3 regions of the Bradyrhizobium sp. 482_C4_N1_8 genome follow, and region 2 is predicted to be linked to each of the others. Evidence: riboswitches for the same ligand, from Rfam matches in the RefSeq annotation. Region 2 holds a riboswitch; each other region holds the start of a gene.
What was found. A riboswitch is a leader RNA that binds a small molecule or an ion and turns the genes downstream of it on or off. The one in region 2 is predicted to bind cobalamin.

Region 1: linked by a shared signal. The riboswitch ahead of AB7Z56_RS20955 (TonB-dependent receptor plug domain-containing protein) and the one ahead of AB7Z56_RS30245 (energy-coupling factor ABC transporter permease) in region 2 are both predicted to bind cobalamin.
Region 3: linked by a shared signal. The riboswitch ahead of AB7Z56_RS31505 (TonB-dependent receptor) and the one ahead of AB7Z56_RS30245 (energy-coupling factor ABC transporter permease) in region 2 are both predicted to bind cobalamin.

Annotation. Positions count from the first base shown of each region.
Region 1 is NZ_CP197231.1:4,384,672-4,390,852, forward strand. Features, by position in the region: gene AB7Z56_RS20930 (adenylate/guanylate cyclase domain-containing protein) at 1-747, shown strand, start outside; gene AB7Z56_RS20935 (hypothetical protein) at 874-1,050, shown strand; gene AB7Z56_RS20940 (hypothetical protein) at 1,202-1,414, shown strand; gene AB7Z56_RS20945 (hypothetical protein) at 1,519-1,776, shown strand; gene AB7Z56_RS20950 (hypothetical protein) at 1,906-2,127, shown strand; cobalamin riboswitch at 2,203-2,416, shown strand; gene AB7Z56_RS20955 (TonB-dependent receptor plug domain-containing protein) at 2,531-4,648, shown strand; gene AB7Z56_RS20960 (DUF6925 family protein) at 4,682-5,692, shown strand; gene AB7Z56_RS20965 (hypothetical protein) at 5,754-6,181, shown strand, end outside.
Region 2 is NZ_CP197231.1:6,304,794-6,310,974, reverse strand. Features, by position in the region: gene AB7Z56_RS30270 (bifunctional cobalt-precorrin-7 (C(5))-methyltransferase/cobalt-precorrin-6B (C(15))-methyltransferase) at 1-111, shown strand, start outside; gene AB7Z56_RS30265 (cobalamin biosynthesis protein) at 108-476, shown strand; gene cobM (precorrin-4 C(11)-methyltransferase) at 473-1,255, shown strand; gene AB7Z56_RS30255 (cobyrinate a,c-diamide synthase) at 1,255-2,565, shown strand; gene cobA (uroporphyrinogen-III C-methyltransferase) at 2,562-3,293, shown strand; cobalamin riboswitch at 3,339-3,556, shown strand; gene AB7Z56_RS30245 (energy-coupling factor ABC transporter permease) at 3,594-4,271, shown strand; gene cobF (precorrin-6A synthase (deacetylating)) at 4,320-5,069, shown strand; gene cobT (nicotinate-nucleotide--dimethylbenzimidazole phosphoribosyltransferase) at 5,080-6,132, shown strand; gene AB7Z56_RS30230 (histidine phosphatase family protein) at 6,139-6,181, opposite strand, start outside.
Region 3 is NZ_CP197231.1:6,616,215-6,622,395, reverse strand. Features, by position in the region: gene AB7Z56_RS31515 (Cj0069 family protein) at 1-679, opposite strand, end outside; gene AB7Z56_RS31510 (GFA family protein) at 840-1,247, opposite strand; gene AB7Z56_RS31505 (TonB-dependent receptor) at 1,386-3,734, opposite strand; cobalamin riboswitch at 3,935-4,142, opposite strand; gene AB7Z56_RS31500 (hypothetical protein) at 4,374-4,739, shown strand; gene AB7Z56_RS31495 (FixH family protein) at 4,842-5,234, shown strand; gene AB7Z56_RS31490 (efflux RND transporter periplasmic adaptor subunit) at 5,319-6,181, shown strand, end outside.

The DNA of each region.
Region 1 (6,181 bases), 1.9 Mb from region 2:
GGCATGACCCCGCGTGGCCTCGTCAAGGTGATGAACCACTATTTCACGGTGATGTCCGCGCCGATCCGGAGCCATCGCGGCGTCATCGATAAATATATCGGCGATGCCATCATGGCCTATTGGGGCCCTCCCTTCATTGAGGAGGACGAGCCGGCGCTGTTCGCCTGCTACGCCGCCATCGACATGGCCGATGAGGTGCCGGCGTTGCAGAAGCAATTGCCTGACCTGCTCGGCATCCGCGCCATGCCAGGCCCTTGCGATCTGCGCATCGGGATTGCCACCGGCGAGGTCCTGACCGGCAGCATCGGCTCCGAGCTGATGATGAGCTTCACCGTGATGGGCGATGCCGTGAACCTCGCTTCGCGGCTCGAACTGGTCAACAAGATCTACGGCACGCGGATCCTGATCGCGCAGGCCACGGCGGACGCGATCGGCTCGAACCTCGAGCTGCGCGAGATCGATCGTCTGGCGGTGGCCGGCCAAAGCGCATCGCAGGCCATTTTCGAGGTGATGAGCAAGGCGCACGGGCTCAGCGTCCCGCAGGAGAGCCTGCGCGCACGCTACGCCGAAGGCCTCGCCGCCTACCGCGCGCAGCGCTTCGACGAGGCTCGCGCCGCGTTCAATGCAGCGCTCGAAGCCGTGCCCGGCGACGGTCCCTCGCGCACGCTGCTCGGCCGCATCGCGCAGTTCGAAGCCAATCCGCCGGACGCCAATTGGGACGGCGCCTGGCGGCTGGAGCAGAAATAGCCGTCCTTGCCGGGCTTGCACCGCCCTTGCTGGAAAAAACGTTTCTACTCGATAACGATGTTCGCCGTGACCTATTTCTCAGGCTTAGGTTTGACGTCCCTTGTGGCGTTTGATGGGGACACGCCGATGACAGAACTTCATGACAGGCTGGAACGGTTCGAGACGCTCACCGCCGAATGCGAGCTGATTGCCAAGCTCGCCACCGACAGCACCAAGCGCGAGTTCTATCTGAGACTCTCGGAGCAGTACCGTCAGCTGGCGGTGGATATGCGGAAGGCGATCGCGACCAAGGCCGCGGCCTGACGCCACCTGCAATCCGTTCTTAATGTTTGGCGCGCATCCTTCGGGATGCGAGCGTCGCGATCATGATTGCTCGCATTGGGAATGCCGAGGTCCGTTGCGGTGCAGCGCATCTCGCTGACGTCGCTTTGCCGCTCCTCACCAGGGCAATCCCATGCGCCTTCTCGCAGTCCTCATCTTCGCGCTCATGACGGCCGCCTGCAACCAGGAGCAGGACATCACCGGCTCGACCCCGGTCTGTGCGATGCGGAGCTACACGTCCTACAATCCCCGCGACATGAACCAGTGCGTTGCCGCCTGCAAGGCGTGCGACCACGGCAACACCGTCACCTGCACCACGTCATGCACCCTCAAGGGCGCGCACTGAGCGGCGGCGCTGCCTGAAGCTGAGGAGCAGACGGTGCTCGGGCACCGGAACGATTCACATGGGTTAGTCATTGAAGGGGCAGGCAGGACGCGGAGTCCTATGGAATGGGTATGCTCGATCCCGGTCGGTTCCTGGTGTCGTGCTCGCATTGCGATGCATGGCCGATGGCGGCCAACGTCAAACGTTCGAGCTGGTCGGCGTCGCCGCACGAGGTCCGCTTCGTATGCCCGCGCTGTCGCCGCGAGGAGATCGCCATCATCTCGGCCTCCGGTGAACTGACCCCGATCCGGCGCATCGACGCTCCGCTGCGCGACGTCACCGCGGCCTGGGCTCAGGCCCAGCGGCCAAGAGGGCGGGCGTAGCCCGCCCGTCACAGGACCAAGAGATCGGGCGTAGTCGGCTCTGCGCAACGCCTTGCGCGGTCCGTTTTTTGGAACCCGGCCTACGCCGACGCGTTTCCGCTCCGACATCAACGCATCGAGGCCCTGCGAATGATCAGCGAGCATTTCGACACCCGCACCCGGATCAACATGAAGCTGGCGCTGGATCGGGTCTGCCGCAATCGCCCGGTCGGCGAGGACCATTGCTTTCGCAGGTCCGTTGCCGAGAACATCATCCGCTGCGCGCTCACAGGCCGCACCGGCATCGGCCAGCTCGTCGATGCCGGCGAGCGGGCGATGATCAGGACGCGTTCGGAGCGGGAGCCGGCCTGATTGCGCCGGCTCAATCTCCGGTGCGGCGCTCTGACCGTGATGCAACCGGCCGATTGACTCTTCGCTTGCCCGCCCCGTAGATTGGCTGGTGACGGTTCTCCTCACGGAGATCAAAAGGGAACGTGGTGCGAGGTTTTCCCGATACCGGGATATTCTCAACGCCACGGCTGCCCCCGCAACTGTAAGCGGCGAATCTTTCGTCATATGCCACTGGGAATCTCGGTCCTGGGAAGGCGACGTAAGGTAACGACCCGCGAGCCAGGAGACCTGCCGTCAGCCGTGGTCACACGCGAAGATGTCGGTCGGGGAGTACAGACATTAGCTTCACCGGAGCAATCGAACGCTCCGCCGTGAAACCTCGTTCGCTGTGACGTGCCACTGACGTCATACCGAGGTTACAAGAGTGTCCCGTATTGTCTTTGCCGCCAGGCGCTTCCGCGCCGGCGTTGTCGCGTTCGTTTCCCTGTATTCGCTCGATCTGTCCATTGCCCAGGCCCAGCAGTCGGCATCGCCCGATCTGCTGCCGCCGGTCGAGGTCGCGCCGACCGAGCGTGCGGCCAAGCCGCGAGCCGCGCGGCCTGCGCCCGACCAGCCCGAGCAGCGGCGCGTCGCTCGGCTGCCGAAGCCCGAGCTGGTGCCGGCGTCGCCCCCGGTTGCCGGGGTATCCGCGGCCAACCTGTTTCCGACGGTCGTCGTCAGTCCGACGGGCGTTGTCACTCCGACCAATCTGGTTGCGAGCTCGGTGACGGTTCTGACCGCCAGAGACATGGAGCGCGATCAGCGCCGGACCGCATCCGATGCGCTGAGCGCGGTTCCTGGCCTGAACCTCGTGCAGACCGGCGGTCCGGGTGGACAGACGTCGATCTTCATGCGCGGAACGAATTCCAACCACACCAAGGTCCTGATCGACGGCATCGATGTCAGCGATCCCAGCAACCCGAACCGTTCGTTTGATTTCGGCCAGTTGCTCACCTCCGACATTCAGCAGATCGAAGTCCTGCGCGGTCCGCAGGGCGGTCTCTACGGCGCAGACGCGCTGGGTGGCGTGATCTCCATCGTGACGAAGAAGGGCGACGGTCCCGCCCGCGCCACCGGCTCGGTCGAGGGAGGCTCGTTCGGAACGTTCAATCAAACTGCAGGTCTGAGCGGTTCACAGGACCACTTCAACTATGCCTTCAACGTCGCGCATTTCCACGCGAACGACGTGCCGGTGACGCCGGTCGAATTGCTGCCGCCGGGGCAGAAGGCGATCGGCAACTATTACGACAACATGACCTATTCGACGAAGCTTGGCGTCGAATTGAGCGAAAACCTGACGCTCAATAGCGTGGCGCGGTACACCGACGCCACCCTGCGCTTTACCGGAGACACCTTCGATCCCGTCACATCCGCGAGCTTTCCCGCGGCCGCGCAAAGCACGCAGACGGTGCACCAGCTCTTCACGCGCGGGGAGGCGGTCTGGTCCGCTCTCGACGACCGGATGAAAAGCTATTTCGGCGTCAACTACACCAATCACTGGAACTACAACATCTCGCCCGGCGACGCGATGGCCACGATCACGACCGGCGACCGCGTCAAGTATGATTGGCACACCACGACCCAGCTCGCGCCCAACAACAATGTCATCATTGGCGCGGAGCATGAGACCGAAACACTGCAAACGGCGACGGTTTCGGCGCAAAACGTCAACAAGGCCGGATATATGGAGCTGCAGTCCCAGTTCCGGGATCGCATCTTCTTCACGGCCAATGTCCGGCAGGACGACAACGAGCGGTTTGGAGAGCATCCGACCTTTCGTCTGGCGTCTGCCGTGATCGTGCCGGTCACGGATACGAAGTTCAAGGGAAGCTACGGCACGGGGTTCAAGGCGCCGACGCTCAACCAGCTTTACGTCAGCTTTCCCGCGTTCTTCTTCTTTGCAAATCCCAACCTCAGGCCCGAGGAAAGCGTCGGATACGACGCCGGCTTCGAGCAACCCTTGTTTGGCGATCGTGTCCGCTTCGGGTCGACCTACTTCCGTAACAACATTACCGACCTGATCCAGAGCACGTTCGATCCCGTGACGTTCACGAGCACCAGCACCAATATCGGCAAGGCGATCACGGAGGGCACGGAGAGCTTCGTCGCGGCTGCGATCACCGACCGGCTTCGCGTTCGTGCCGACTACACTTTTACCCGCGCAGTGGATGCAACGGCGGGACTGGAGCTGCTGAGGCGTCCGAAGGAGAAGTGGAGCGCAAATGTCATCTGGAATCCGATCGACCCGCTCACATTGTCCGCAACCGTGTTGCACGTCGGGAGTTTCGTCGATGGCAACCGCGACTTCAGCATTCCGCGTCTGCTGGCTCCGGCCTACACCGTCGTCAATGTGGCGGCCGAATATCTGGTCACCGACCAGGTGAAGGTGTTTGGCCGGGTCGATAATCTCGCCAATGTGCACTATCAAAATCCGACCGGCTTTCTGCAGCCGGGACTGGGCGTCTATGGCGGCATTCGGCTGGCGAATTACGACGTCAGATAGCGAGAGAGAGAGAGAGAGAGAGAGAGAAGCCTCATGACGACGGCCGATCCGCTCATGGACCTGATCGCAAGCCAGCTTGCCGACGCTGAGGCCGGCTGGAGCGTCGGCACGTTCGGTGCCATTGCCGAGTTCACACGCGAGCCCGGTGAGGCCCTCGATATGGAGCAGTCTCGCAACGGGATCAGCGCCGTGACGCAGAAGGGTGGGATACGCGTTGTCTCCCACCCGGATCTGCGCCTGATCGCATCGGAATCGCCGACCACGGAGAGCTGGAGCCACCGCATCGCGCTGTGTCTTCCGCATGAAGCCAGCGCCATGAGTGGTCGTACCGTGCTGACCGAGCTCGGTCCGGATGTCGAGGCGCTCCTGACGAGGGATCGCAGCGGCATCCTGTTCGACCTTGGTCTCGGAACGTTGCAGATCGACGCCTGCATCCGCGTCAGCGATGCCGATGCCGTCGCCGCGCTCAGGAGCCGCACGGGCCAATCCGTGTTCGCGCCCGAAAGCGACGCCATGCGGATCATTCTGGCCGCCAATCCGCACCGCGTCTTCATCAGCCGCATCGGGCGCGCCGAGGTATTCCAGCCGATCCCGCCGCCGGGTGGGCGAAGCCCTGACGGCCCGCACACCCACGTCCTGCCAAAGCTGCTCGCGCATCGCCGCACCCATGCCGCCACCGAGCCGCTGCCTGAGGGGTGGATCCCCTGCGCGCATCTCTATCCGGCCCATCCGCTCCGCGATCAGCTCGGCCGCAAGCGCGCTTTTCGGCCGGATCATCACGCAGCCTTCCAGGCGCTGCTCGAGCTCTATGGGCTGCCGGAGCTAACGGTGTGCAAGAGGGCCGTGGTCGACGCGGTCGCGAAGGGGCGGGGACCTGAGATGGCGACGCTTCCGCCCGATCGCACAGCGCGCGCCACCGTTCGCGTGGCCTTGCGCCAATTGGCGGCCAAGGAGCCGCACACGGCGGCACTCGCCGCCTGGCTTGCCGCCTACGACCGGCGCGATCCAGCCGAGACTGAAGATCCCATGGAGGCTCTTCACTGAGTCAGACGTGATGCCGCGTTTCAGCAAAAATGTGCTACAAATCCCGCAAGGAGATCGTTCCATGACTGTCACCATCCTGCCGCCCCACGCCGACCGTTTCCGCCTTCATCCGGTCGCGTCGCGCCTCGCGCCGATGTTCTGCTTTGCACTGCTGACGGTGTCATGCGCGCTCGCGAGCTTCGCGCTTGCCTGCGCGACGCCGTTTGCGGCGTTCGCCGTCGTCGCCGCCGCGATGCTGCCGATGCGTCCGGCGCTGCTCGTCGTCACCGGCGCCTGGCTCGTGAACCAGACCATCGGCTTTGGCGTGCTGCACTATCCCATCGATGGCAGCACCATCGCCTGGGGCTTTGTCATCGGTGCTGCCGCGTTGCTGTCGACGGCAGCGGCATCGACCGTTCTCCGCCTGCTGCCGCAGGGCCGCACGCCGCTGATGCTGGCCATCGCGCTCGTCGCCGCCTACGCCGCCTATGAGCTCGCGCTGCTTGCCGC
Region 2 (6,181 bases):
CGCCATGGCGGCGAGTTGATGCGGGTCGAGATTGCCCATGCCGCGCCGCTCGGCCGCTACCGGTCCTGGGAAGCGTCGCGGCCCGTGGTGCAATGGAGTGCGGTTCGATGAAAGTCGCCGGACTCGGATTCAAGAAGGATGTCACGCTGGCTTCGCTGCGCGAGGCGCTGCTGGCGGCCGGTGGTCCCGAGGGCCTTGCGGCGGTCGCGACTGTTAGCGACAAGGCGGAAGCGGAGCCGCTCAAACAGCTCGCGCGCGAATGCGGCGTGCCGATCAAGGCAGTCTCGGCTGAAGCGTTGGCTAACATCCACACGCCGACGCAGTCAAAACTCGTCGCGGAAAAGTTCGGCACGGGCTCGGTCGCTGAAGCCGCTGCGCTCGTTGCGGCTGGCCCTCGCGCGCGATTGATTGCGACGCGGGCGGTCTCGCGGGATCGCACCGCGACCGCCGCGATCGCGGAAGGAGACGGCGCATGACGGTGCACTTCATCGGTGCCGGGCCGGGCGCTCCGGATTTGCTGACGTTGCGCGGACGCGACTTGATCGCGGCCTGTCCGGTCTGCCTCTATGCGGGCTCGCTGGTGCCCGAGGGCGTGCTGGCGCATTGCCCGCCCGGCGCCCGCATCGTCAACACCGCACCGCTGTCGCTCGACGAGATCATCGCGGAGATCGCTGCCGCGCATTCGGACGGCAAGGATGTTGCCCGCTTGCATTCGGGCGATCTCGCGATCTGGTCGGCGATGGGCGAGCAGCTTCGCCGCCTGCGCGCGCTCGGTATTCCCTACACGGTCACGCCGGGCGTGCCGTCCTTCTCGGCTGCAGCAGCTGCACTAGAGGCTGAGCTGACGCTGCCCGGTCTTGCCCAGTCAGTGGTGCTGACGCGCACGCCGGGCCGCGCCAGCGCGATGCCTGAGGGCGAAAAGCTCGCAGCGTTCGCCGCCACCGGAGCGGTGCTCGCGATCCATCTGTCGATCCATCTGCTCGACAAGGTCGTCGCAGAGCTCACGCCGCATTACGGCGCGGATTGCCCCGTCGCGATCGTCTGGCGTGCGAGCTGGCCGGACCAGCGCATCGTTCGCGCCACGCTGGCGACGCTCGATGCCGCCGTCGGCACCGAGATGGAGCGCACGGCGCTGATCCTGGTCGGCAAGACGCTTGGTGCTGCGGATTTTGACGAGAGCCGTCTCTATGCCGTCGACTACGACCGCCGCTATCGGCCGGTCGGTGCCGATCCGCGCTTTCCGGAGGCATCGTGATGCCGGCAGGGCTCGTCATCTCCGCGCCGGCCTCCGGCGTCGGCAAGACCACGCTGACGCTGGCGCTGGCGCGCGCCTGGCGCAATCGCGGATTGAACGTGCAGTGCTTCAAGAGCGGGCCCGATTATATCGATCCCGCCTTCCATGCCGCTGCGACGGGGCGCGCTTCCGTCAACGTCGATAGCTGGGCGATGGATCGCGGGGCGATAGCTCATCTCGTCGGTCGCGGCACTGATGCCGATGTCGTGCTCGCGGAGGGCTCGATGGGCCTGTTCGACGGCGTCGCCGCGCGCGGCGTCTCCGGCACCGGCGCCACCGCCGACATTGCTGAGATGCTGGGCTGGCCGGTGCTGCTGGTGATCGATCCCTCCGGACAGGCGCAGACGGCGGCGGCGATCGCCGCAGGCCTTCGTGACTATCGCGCCGGTGTGCGCCTTGCCGGCGTGGTGCTCAACCGCGTCGCCAGCCCACGTCATGAAGATCTCGTGCGGCGTGCACTCAACGACGCCGGCATCGCCGTGTTCGGCGCGCTGCCGCGCCATGCCGAGATCAGCCTGCCGAAACGGCATCTCGGCCTGGTGCAGGCCGAGGAGCAGGCCGAGATCGGCAAGCTGATCGACGAAGCCGCGCGCTTCGTCGCCGAGCATGTCGATCTCGATGCGGTGCTGCGATCGGCAGCGAGCTGGTCGCCGCAACCGGCGGCAAACGGCATGAATGTGACGCCGCCCGGGCAGCGCATTGCGTTGGCCCGCGATGCCGCGTTCTCCTTCATCTATCCGCACATGCTGGAAGCCTGGCGCGCGGCGGGCGCCGAGATATCGACCTTCTCGCCGCTTGCCGATGAAGCGCCTGACGCGAGTGCCGATGTCTGCTGGCTGCCCGGCGGCTACCCTGAGCTGCACGCGGGGAAGATCGCGGCCAATGCTCGCTTTCGCGACGGTCTGCGTGCCTTCGCTGACAAACGGCCGGTGCACGGCGAATGCGGGGGCTACATGGTGCTGGGAACCGCTCTGACCGACGCCGACGGCGTCCGTCATGAGATGACGGGCCTGCTCGGACTGGAGACGAGCTTTGCCAAGCGCCGCATGCATCTCGGCTATCGTCTCGCTGCGCTCGCCGCGCCGATGCCGGGCCATCAGGCCGGCGCGCGCCTGCGCGGTCATGAGTTCCACTATTCGACGATTATCGCGCAGCCGGATACGCCGCTGGCGGTCGTGCACGATGCAACAGGCGCGGTCATCGCCGAGACCGGCTCGCGCCGCGGTCATGCCACCGGCACGTTCTTCCATCTGATCGCGGAGGATCGGTGAGCGGTTTTGTCACTTTCATCTCGGCCGGCCCCGGCGACCCGGAGCTCCTCACGCTCAAAGGTGCCGCGCGGCTGCGCGATGCCGACGTCGTGCTCTATGACGACCTCGCCTCCGGTGCGATCCTCGATCTGGCCCGGCCCGGCGCCAATCTCGTCGCGGTCGGGAAGCGGGCAGGGCGGCCCTCGACCAAGCAGCACCACGTCAACCGCCTGCTGGTCGACTATGCCGCGGCTGGTGTCCGTGTGGTGCGGCTGAAATCGGGCGATGCGGGTATCTTTGGCCGGCTCGAGGAGGAGCTGGAGGCGCTGCGCGAAGCTGGCATCGGCTACGAGATCATTCCCGGAATCACCTCGGCCTGTGTCGCCGCTGCGCAAGCCGGCATTCCCCTGACCCGGCGCCACACCTCGCGCCGGGTGCAGTTCGTGACCGGGGCCGATGTCACCGGCGAGCTGCCGCAGAATTTGAACTGGGCGGCGCTGGCTGATCCCGAAGCGACCACCGTGGTCTATATGGGCCGGCGCACCTTTCCGGCGCTTGTCGCAAAATTGATCGAGCACGGCCTCGCGCCTGATACCCCGGCGCTGTTCGCCGAATCCCTCGGTCGTCCCGACGAGCGGCTGGTCCGCACCACCATTGCCGAGCTGGCCGAGCAACTTGCGCGGGGCGGCGCTGCCTCGACGGCCGCCGTGATCCTGTTCGGCGCACTGGCCGGGGATTATCCGTCATGACCGTCCCGGCCGCCCTTCGCCCCTTGACGCCCGGCTGGCGAAAGGGGCACACAGGAGATGCATGGTGCTCGAGGCGGCGCAAACCGCCGGAGCATAATCGGGAATGGGGGTGGGCGGACAGTTGCGCCGCCCAAAACCCCAGCCGCCCCCGCGACTGTAAGCGGTGAGGGACTCCGATCAGCCACTGGGCCGCAAGGCCCGGGAAGGCCGGAGAACCCCAGTGAACCGCGAGCCAGGAGACCGGCCGTGCATGTCTTGTGGCCAAGGCCGTCGGGTGTGACGGCAGGAAGGAACTGAACCATGCATATCGAACCCGGAGTCGTATCGGGCGCCAAGCTCGTGTTGAGTTACGCAACCGGCATCGCCGTCGGCGGCGTTGCGCTGAAGCTCGCGGTCGAGACCGTGCGCGAGCAGGGCATCACGTCGTTCGCGGCGCGGACGCTCGCCACCACGGGCCTCGTGTTCGTCTTCTTCGAGATCCTGCCGCACTTCCCGGTCGGCGTCTCCGAGGTGCACTTCATCCTCGGCTCGACCCTGTTCCTGCTGTTTGGGGCAGCGCCCGCGGCCTTCGGCCTTGCGTTCGGACTGTTGTTCCAGGGCATCTTCTTCGAGCCGCCCGATCTGCCGCAATTCGGCATGAACGTCACCACGCTGCTGGTGCCGCTGTTCGGGATCCAGGCGATCGCCGCGCGGATCATTGCCCGCAACACCGCCTATGTCGATCTCAGGTATCGCCAGGCGCTGGCGCTTTCGACCACGTATCAGGCCGGCGTCATCGCCTGGGTCGCGTTCTGGGCGCTCTATGGCTCGGGCTTCGGTGCGACCAACCTCGTCAACATCGCGACCTTCGCGGCCTCCTACGCGCTCGTCATCGTGATCGAGCCGCTGGCCGACCTCGGTGTGCTGGCGCTGGCGAAGTCGCTGCGCGGCGTCACCGCGCCCGGCCTCGTTACCCCGCGTTTGCATAACGCGGCTTGAGAGAGACAAGCGAACGGGCGGCCGTGATGGCCGCCCTTCGCACTCACGATGCTCACGCTCTCCCTGATAGGCATCGGTTGCGGCGATCCCGAGCAGCTCACGCGCGCCGCCGTTCAAGCCATCAACGCGGCCGATCTCATCCTGATCCCGCGCAAGGGGACGGCGAAGTCCGATCTCGCAGATCTCAGGCGGACGATCTGCGCGGATGTGCTCACCAATCAAACGACGCGCATTGCCGAGTTCGATCTTCCCGTGCGCGATGCCGGTGAAGCGGATTATCACAAGGGCGTGGACGATTGGCACGAGGCCGTGGCCGCGGCCTGGTCGCAGACGATCGCCAGCCATCTCGGTGATGATGGCAAGGTCGCGCTGCTGATCTGGGGCGATCCTTCGCTCTACGATTCCTCGCTGCGCATTGCGCGGCGGCTCGATCCCTTGCCTGATATCGAAGTTGTGCCCGGCATCACCTCGATCCAGGCGCTGTGCGCGGCGCATGCGCTGCCGCTCAACGACATCGGCGAACCCTTCCTCGTCACGACGGGGCGCCGCTTGCGCGAGGGCGGCTGGCCGCAAGGCGTCGATACCGTGGTGGTGATGCTCGACGGCGGCACGGCGTTCCAGTCGCTCGATCCTGCGGGGCTGCACATCTGGTGGGGCGCTTATCTCGGCATGCCCGATCAGATCGTCATGTCGGGCGTTCTGGCCGAGATCGGCCCGCACATCATCGCCGCGCGACAGGATGCGCGCGAGCGGCACGGCTGGATCATGGACAGCTACATTCTCAAGCGCAGGCCGTAAGCGAGGCAGCATGCTCCCTGAATGGGTCACCCGGAAATGCCCCGATGTCTCCGCTGTCCATCGCGAGGCGGCGCTCGCGCGTCAGGCGCAACTGACGAAGCCGGCTGGCGCGCTCGGCCGGCTGGAGCAGCTTGCGGTCGAGCTTGCGGGCCTGCAGGCGACCGAGCAGCCGCGTGCCGCGCGGGTGCCGATCATCGTCTTCGCCGGCGATCACGGCATCGTCGCGCAGGGCGTGTCGGCCTATCCGCAAGGAGTGACCATCGCGATGATGGCGAATTTTGCCTCGGGCGGTGCCGCGATCTCGGTGCTGGCGCGTGAGCTTGGCTCAAACCTTGAGGTCGTCGACGCCGGTACGCTGGCACAGGAGGAGATGGCAGGAATCGTCACCGACAAGCCGCGCAGCGGCACGCGCGACTTCAGCGTGGAAGCCGCGCTCACCCCCACGGAGCTGGCATTCGCCTTCGAAGCCGGTCAGCGCGCAGTCGCGCGCGCAGACGCCGGCAGGCCCGATCTCCTGATCTTCGGCGAGATGGGCATCGGCAATACCACGACGTCGGCGGCGATTGCGGCGAGCCTGCTTGGCATCAGTGCCGAGGAGATCGCGGGCAGCGGTACCGGCGTCGATGCGGCCGGCCGTGCGCACAAGGCGCGCGTGATCGACGCTGCGATCGTGCGGCATGGCGTTGCAGGTGCTTCGCCGGAAAAGATCCTGTGCGCCGTCGGCGGCCTCGAAATCTCGGCGATCTGCGGCGCCATCATTGCGGCTGCACAAGCCCGCATTCCCGTGTTGATCGATGGCTTCATCGTATCCGTGGCCGCGTTGGCGGCGGTGCGGCTGAACCCGTCGTGCCAGCCATTCCTGCTGCCGTCGCATCAATCGGCGGAGCAGGGGCATCGGCTGGTGCTGCGCGCGCTGAACGTGCAGCCGTTGATCAGCCTCGATCTCAGGCTCGGCGAAGGATCGGGTGCCGCCATCGCGCTGCCGCTGGTGCGGCTCGCGTGCAGCCTTCACAACGGCATGGCGACCTTCGCGCAGGCCAACGTGCCGGATCGCCCGGCCTGATCCAGCTCAAGCCGCGCGCTGATTGACCGCGACGACGCGCCAGCCGGTG
Region 3 (6,181 bases), 310 kb from region 2:
AGCGGATCATGCCGTCGGGCAGGCGGGGTTGGAACGCCTGGTCGATGATGCAGCCGCCCCATCCGAAATACGGTTCGCAGCGGGCGAGCAAGGCATCGAGCGGCATGTCCTCGGGTAGACTGCCGCGTTGGGCATGCAGCACGCGAACCATGGCGTCCGCGTTGGGCAGGGCCTCCACCTTCCACACCCCTTGGCCACCATTGCCGCGATTTTGCTTGAGCACGCGCGGACCGTTCGCCTGAAGGCGCGAAGGAAATTCGGCGCGGAAGCTTGCGGCGGTGTCATAGCGATGCGTGTCGGCTCCCCAGCCGAGATGACGCGTTCGGTAGAGCACGTCCTTGACGCCCATCTTCAGGATCACGTCGGGATGTGCGCTCACCCATGGCCCTTGCGCCGCAACGTCGCGAAGCAGCGGGTCGAGGGCCTCGCGCGTCTTGCCCTGATGGATCGGATCGACCCAGACGAGCACGCCATCGACGGCGAGCAGTTGATCGCGGACGGCGTCGGCGAAGATCTCGTCGTAGATCACCGGCCGGGCTTCGATGCCGACCGCGGCGAGTGCTTCGAAAACGCGGACGAAGCGGCTGTTTTGTGCCGTCGTGTCCCGGCGCGCGGCAGCGTCGCCGCGGGAGAGGATGGCAACGGTAGGGCGGAGAGGAGGGTGGCGTTCGGTATCCATGCGCAAGCTCCACGAATGGCGTGCTGCGCAGAGCTTGGACCGAGGTCTCACGGGGAGTCTGCTTCGTCCCCACGCCGATCAATCTACGTGAGATCGTCCGGCCGTTGCAAGATGGTGTTTGTGCGGTTCCATCCAGACGGCGAACGCTTCGCGCGCGCCGCTACGGTGGCGGAGGATAGCGGTCGAATGTCGGCAGTTCGTGCGCGCGCTCCATCCATCGAAGGCGCTCTGCGACCTGGATGTGCATCGTCGCCGGTACGGCATCGGGATCGTCGTAGGTCGCGCTCTGGACGTCGATGACCCCGGGTAACATGTCGGCATTGACATAAAACAGGCCGGTTCCGCAGTCGCCGCAAAAGTGCCGCCAGGCATGTTCCGAGGAGTGATACACCTTGGGCTCGCCCTTGGTCACCTTGACGGCATCGTCCGCGTACATCGTCCAGCCGACGACGGGAGCGCCCGCGTGAAGCCTGCAATCGCGGCAGTGACACAGCGCGTGCACGATCGCTTCGCCCTCGACCTGATAGCGGATTGCGCCACAGTGACAACCGCCGGTGATGGTGCTCATGCGTTCCTCCCGATGGAAGCGAGGTTTCGTTGATCGATAGCTCTCGAGACCCGCGGCTTCAACGGCGCAATCGATTTGCGATTGCGTCCTACTGTCGCGTGACACCTCCCGCCACGGCGCGGACGAGGTGATCCGCGACTACCACTTGAACGAAGCCGCGACCTCGTAGCTGCGCGGCGCGCCCAGGATGATCTGGTCGGTGTAACCCGGATCGCCCCAGGCCGCGTAGAGCTTGTTGGTCAGGTTCCTCACGCGAAAGCTGATCCGGGTCTGGTCGACGCCCGGGAAATAGGCTTTTGGAATATCGACGAACGCGTATGCGTCGAAGATCGTGTAGGCGTCCATCGTGACCAGATTGTCCTGGAAGTTGAAGCGGTCGCCGACGTGACGGACGAGGCCGCCGATCTCCACCGGCAGCTTCGTGTCGAAGCGATAGGAGGCGCCGGCGTTGGCGATGAAGTTGGGAACGTTGGGCGGCGTCTTGCCCGAATAGGACTGGAAGTCGCCATTGCCGTCGACATAGGTGAAGTCGATGAAGCGCGACTGCACGAAGGCGACGTTGCCCCATAGTTTCAGGCCCGCGACCGGATTGACCGCGGCGGCAATCTCGACGCCCTTGGAGGCCATCTTGCCGGCGACGTTGAAGAGGATGCCGCTTTCGGGGACGTAGACGTTCTTGCGCTCGATGTCGAAGGCCGAGAGCGTGGCCTCCGCGCGCTTGTCGGCCGACAGCAGCTTCACGCCGGTCTCGTAGGTTCGCGACGTCGTGAGCAGCAGCGGCGTCGTGGGCCTGAGGATGAAGATGTTCGCGACCGTCGGGTCCGCCGCCGTCGCGTACTGGCCGTAAAGCATCACGCCGGGCGCGATGTCCCAGGTGTAGCCGATGCGTCCGGTGACCGGATTGAACGTCTTCGAGAAAGGATAGCTGGCTTTCAGGAGGCCAGTCTCGTCGAAGCGGGTCCGCGACAGCTCGATATTCTCAAAACGGATGCCGCCGATCAGCGCGAAGGTCGAGGTCAGCTTGAGCCGGTCCTCGAACGACAGCGAGGTGGTGTCGAGATGGGTGTAGATCTTCTCGTCGCTGCGCGGGCCGTAGAGGCCGCGGTCCGGATTGAGGAGATCGACGTAGTCATTGAAGAACAACGTGTCCTGCGAGACGTTGAACTGGTTGCTGCTCGCCGCCACGGTGGCGACGAAGCGATTGTCCATTCCGGCGACGTTGGAATTGACGGTGAGGTCGGTGATGTTGCCGTAGAGCCGCTGCGCGTGATCGAGCGCCAGGCGCTCGCGGTAGATGCTCTGCGCGCCTGCGAAATTGCCTACGGTCTGGTCGAACGACGAGATCTCGTTGTTGAACCAGTGCCGGTGGGCGTCATAGCCGTAGACTTGGCTTTTCAGCGAGATGTTGTTGGTGATGTCCCATTGAAAGCCGCTGCGCAGCCAGAGCTCGTTGGCGCCGCTGTGATTGTCGAGCACGTTGTAGTTCGTGGTCAGCGTGCGCGCGTCGATGGTGACCGGGACCGGCGTGCCGCCGCCGAGGTAATAGTTGCTCCAGACGCCGGACACGATGCCGTACGTCGGCACGATGCCCGGCGCGTTCGCCGGCACCAGCGGCGTCCCCCAGTAGAAGCGGTCGTTGTCCTGCCTGTATTCGGTTGCGCCCCAGATCTTCAGGTTCTCGTTGACGCGATAGTTCAGCTGGCCCGAGACGTTGCTGAGCTTCGAATAGGTGTCGTCGATAAAGCCCTTGTTGTTGAAATGGCTGATATCGAAGCGGTAGTCGAGGCCGTTGATCAGCGTGCTGCCGCCCGATCCGTAACCGGCGCGATAGCCGTTGAAGGAATCGTAGGAGGTGAAGGCGTCGTTGACGATTGGTCCGGTGTGCGGCGCCTTGTTCACGTAGTTGATGGCGCCGCCGGTCGCACCGAGGCCCGCCACCAGCGAGTCCGGTCCCTTGATGATCTCGACCTGCTGGAGGCCAGCCACGTCCATGGGACGGCCGGTCATGGTCGACGGCCCGATCGGGATGCCGTTGTAGAGCGTGGAGATCTGGTCGCCGGAAAAGCCACGCATCGAGAAGATGGCGGGCGCGCCGGGCGCATCGCCGCCGGTGACGCCGACTGCAGCCTTGGCGACGTCGGTCGTGGTCCGGATGCCCAGGTCCTGCATCGTCCGCTGACTGATGACCTCGACGGTCGCCGGCATCTCGCGCGCCGTGATGCCGAGCCGGGAGCCGACATCGGTGACGGCTGCCGTGTTGAGCGGCGTCTGCACCGGGCCGCTCGGAGCTTGCGTGGCCGGAACGGCGACAGCAGGGGCGCCACGATTGCGTCCCGCGGCGCGCCGGGCGGCGCGCTGCTTCTGAGTGCCGGGGCTGACGGCAGGAGCCTGTCGCGGCGCAGGCGGCGACACGATCACCGGGCCGACCTCCCGGGAGCGGTTGTCCTGCGCCGCGCTTTGCGCGAGCGCCGCGGACGACAAGGACACCGACGAGAGCAGAGTAATCAGGAAAGCACGCGATAACGCTGGCCTTGCGCCAGCACGGAAATGAAAATGTTGCACAACAACGCTCTGCGGCGACGCAAACAAACCGTCACCGCGGTTGCCTTAGTCATCCACCTTCGCCCCAGGCGGCGGATGCACCGGCTACTTGTCCGACATCAGGGCACCCCGCCCAATGCGTTCGCGCGTGACCATGGCTGGCAGCAGGTTTCCTGGCTCGCGGGTCATCGCCTTCGACCACCTTCCCAGAGGCCCAAGCGGGGCTCCAGTGGTTTGTTTGGTCGTCGACTATCCGCCTACAGTTGCGGGGGCAGCCGCGGAATTGCCCACTGAGGTGGACGCACCGCATTCCCTTGAAGAGTCCTTGCGGACACTACCGATCACGAAACTGGCATCAGGGGATGAGCGCGTCAACATCCGCGCGGGCTGCTGGACGGGCTGGTCGGTCGATGGTGGCCTTGTGTTGCTGTTTTGCACGATAGTCCGAAGGACCGCGTCGAAACGTCCAACCCGGCCTCCGGACCAGCCTGGGTAACGAACGCTTGACCACGATCAATGACTGCCTTTGGTGCCCGAATATGCTACTGAGGCCGAGTTCCGGCCTGACAAAGTAAGTCGATATTGATGCAGTTCGTCCGTACCATCCTGGCAGTCGCCATCGCCATATCCTTGGCGATGCTGCCGGTTGGCGCGTCCGCGGCGAACCTCGCAATGTCGTCGGATGGCATGCAGACGGCCATGCACATGAGCGGCGACGCCGACATGTCGATGGACGATTGTTGTCCCGACATGAAGGGAACAGGCTCCCATAGCGGCGGCTACAAGTGCGGGATGGGCTTCTGCTGCGTCGGTGGGATCATCGCGCTCGGTGATGTCAGGCCCGTGGCGTTCGAGCGTCTCGCCGTCATGGCCAGCACGTTGGCTATTCCCCCGGATCAGGTCGTTTCCTTCCGCGGCGGCAGTCCTCCTTTCCGACCTCCTCGAATCTGATCTCGCAAAGCCCGAGACGCGAGCGGCATGCCTGCTCGCGACGACGACTGACGTGCGCGCTTCACGCGCCACGGCGAAAGATCAATTCATGAGGACAAGACAATGCTTTCCAAAATCCGCACCGCGGCTCTCGCCGCCACCCTTTCGCTTGCCGCTTCAGCCGCGATGGCGGGCGCGGGCGACTACGCCTTCGAGCCCGTCACTCCGCAGATGAGGAAGGGCGAAGACGTCACGCTCGCCGTTCGCCTGACGAACAAGCAGTCCGGCAAGCCGATACCGGACGCAGTCATCTTCAAGACCCGCCTCGACATGGCCCCGGACGGGATGGCCGAGATGGAATCGGCGGTCGCGCCGCTGCCGTCCAGGGAGCCTGGTGTGTACGCCTTCAAGACGGACCTGCCGATGGCTGGCCGCTACCAGATGACGCTGTCCGTGAAGGTGCAGGGCGAACCGGAGACCGTCACCGGCAAGGTGATCGTCACGGCGGTCAAGTGAGCGTTCGGGCGCTGCCCGGCAGCGCCCGACATTCCCCCTTTTCCTTCACACGGACGCGCGCTCCCGGGTGCGCGGATACACGACATGAAAACGCTGCGTCTCCTGACGGCACTTGCGCTGGGCGGCGGCCTGGTCCTGGCCGGCTACTACTGGCATTCGAACGGTGCGGGCTGGCTCGCTGAGGCCGACATATCATCGGCTGCGGCCGCCGCGGAGCGAACTCCGCTCTACTACCGCGATCCAAGCGGCGCGTCGCTCTGGTCTGCGGGTCCGAAGAAGGACGACCGCGGGCGGGACTATCTGCCGGTCTACGACGACGATGGAGCGGCCGTCGCGCCGGCGCTACCGAAGGCGCAAGCGGCTTCGCCGCGAAAAATCCTCTACTACCGCAATCCGATGGGGCTGCCCGACACGTCGCCCGTCCCAAAGAAGGATCCGATGGGGATGGACTATGTCGCCGTTTACGAAGGCGACGACACCGACGACGGCACGGTGAAGCTGTCGCCCGGCAAGATCCAGCGCGCGGGCGTGAAGTCCGAGCCCGTCACGCGGCGCTCGATCCGGGTCTCGGTGAAGGCGCCCGGCACGATCCAGCTCGATGAACGCCGCGTGTCGGTGATCGCGATGCGCGCCGAAAGCTTCGTGCAGAAGGTCGCCGACGTGACCACCGGCACGCGCGTGAAGGCCGGCCAGCCGCTGATGGAAATCTACAGTTCGGCGGTGGCGTCCGCAGCGGCGGAATATCTTGCGACGATCACCTCCAAGACGGTCGGCGGTGTCGAGATGTACGGCCGCGGCTCGCGACAGCGGCTGGTCAATCTCGACGTTCCCGAGTCCGTCATTGCGGAGATGGACAAGACGCACACCGCGCCCGTCGCCATACGCTGGTCTGCGCCGCGCGACGGGGTCGTGCTCGAACGCAATGCGATCGAAGGGATGCGGGCCAA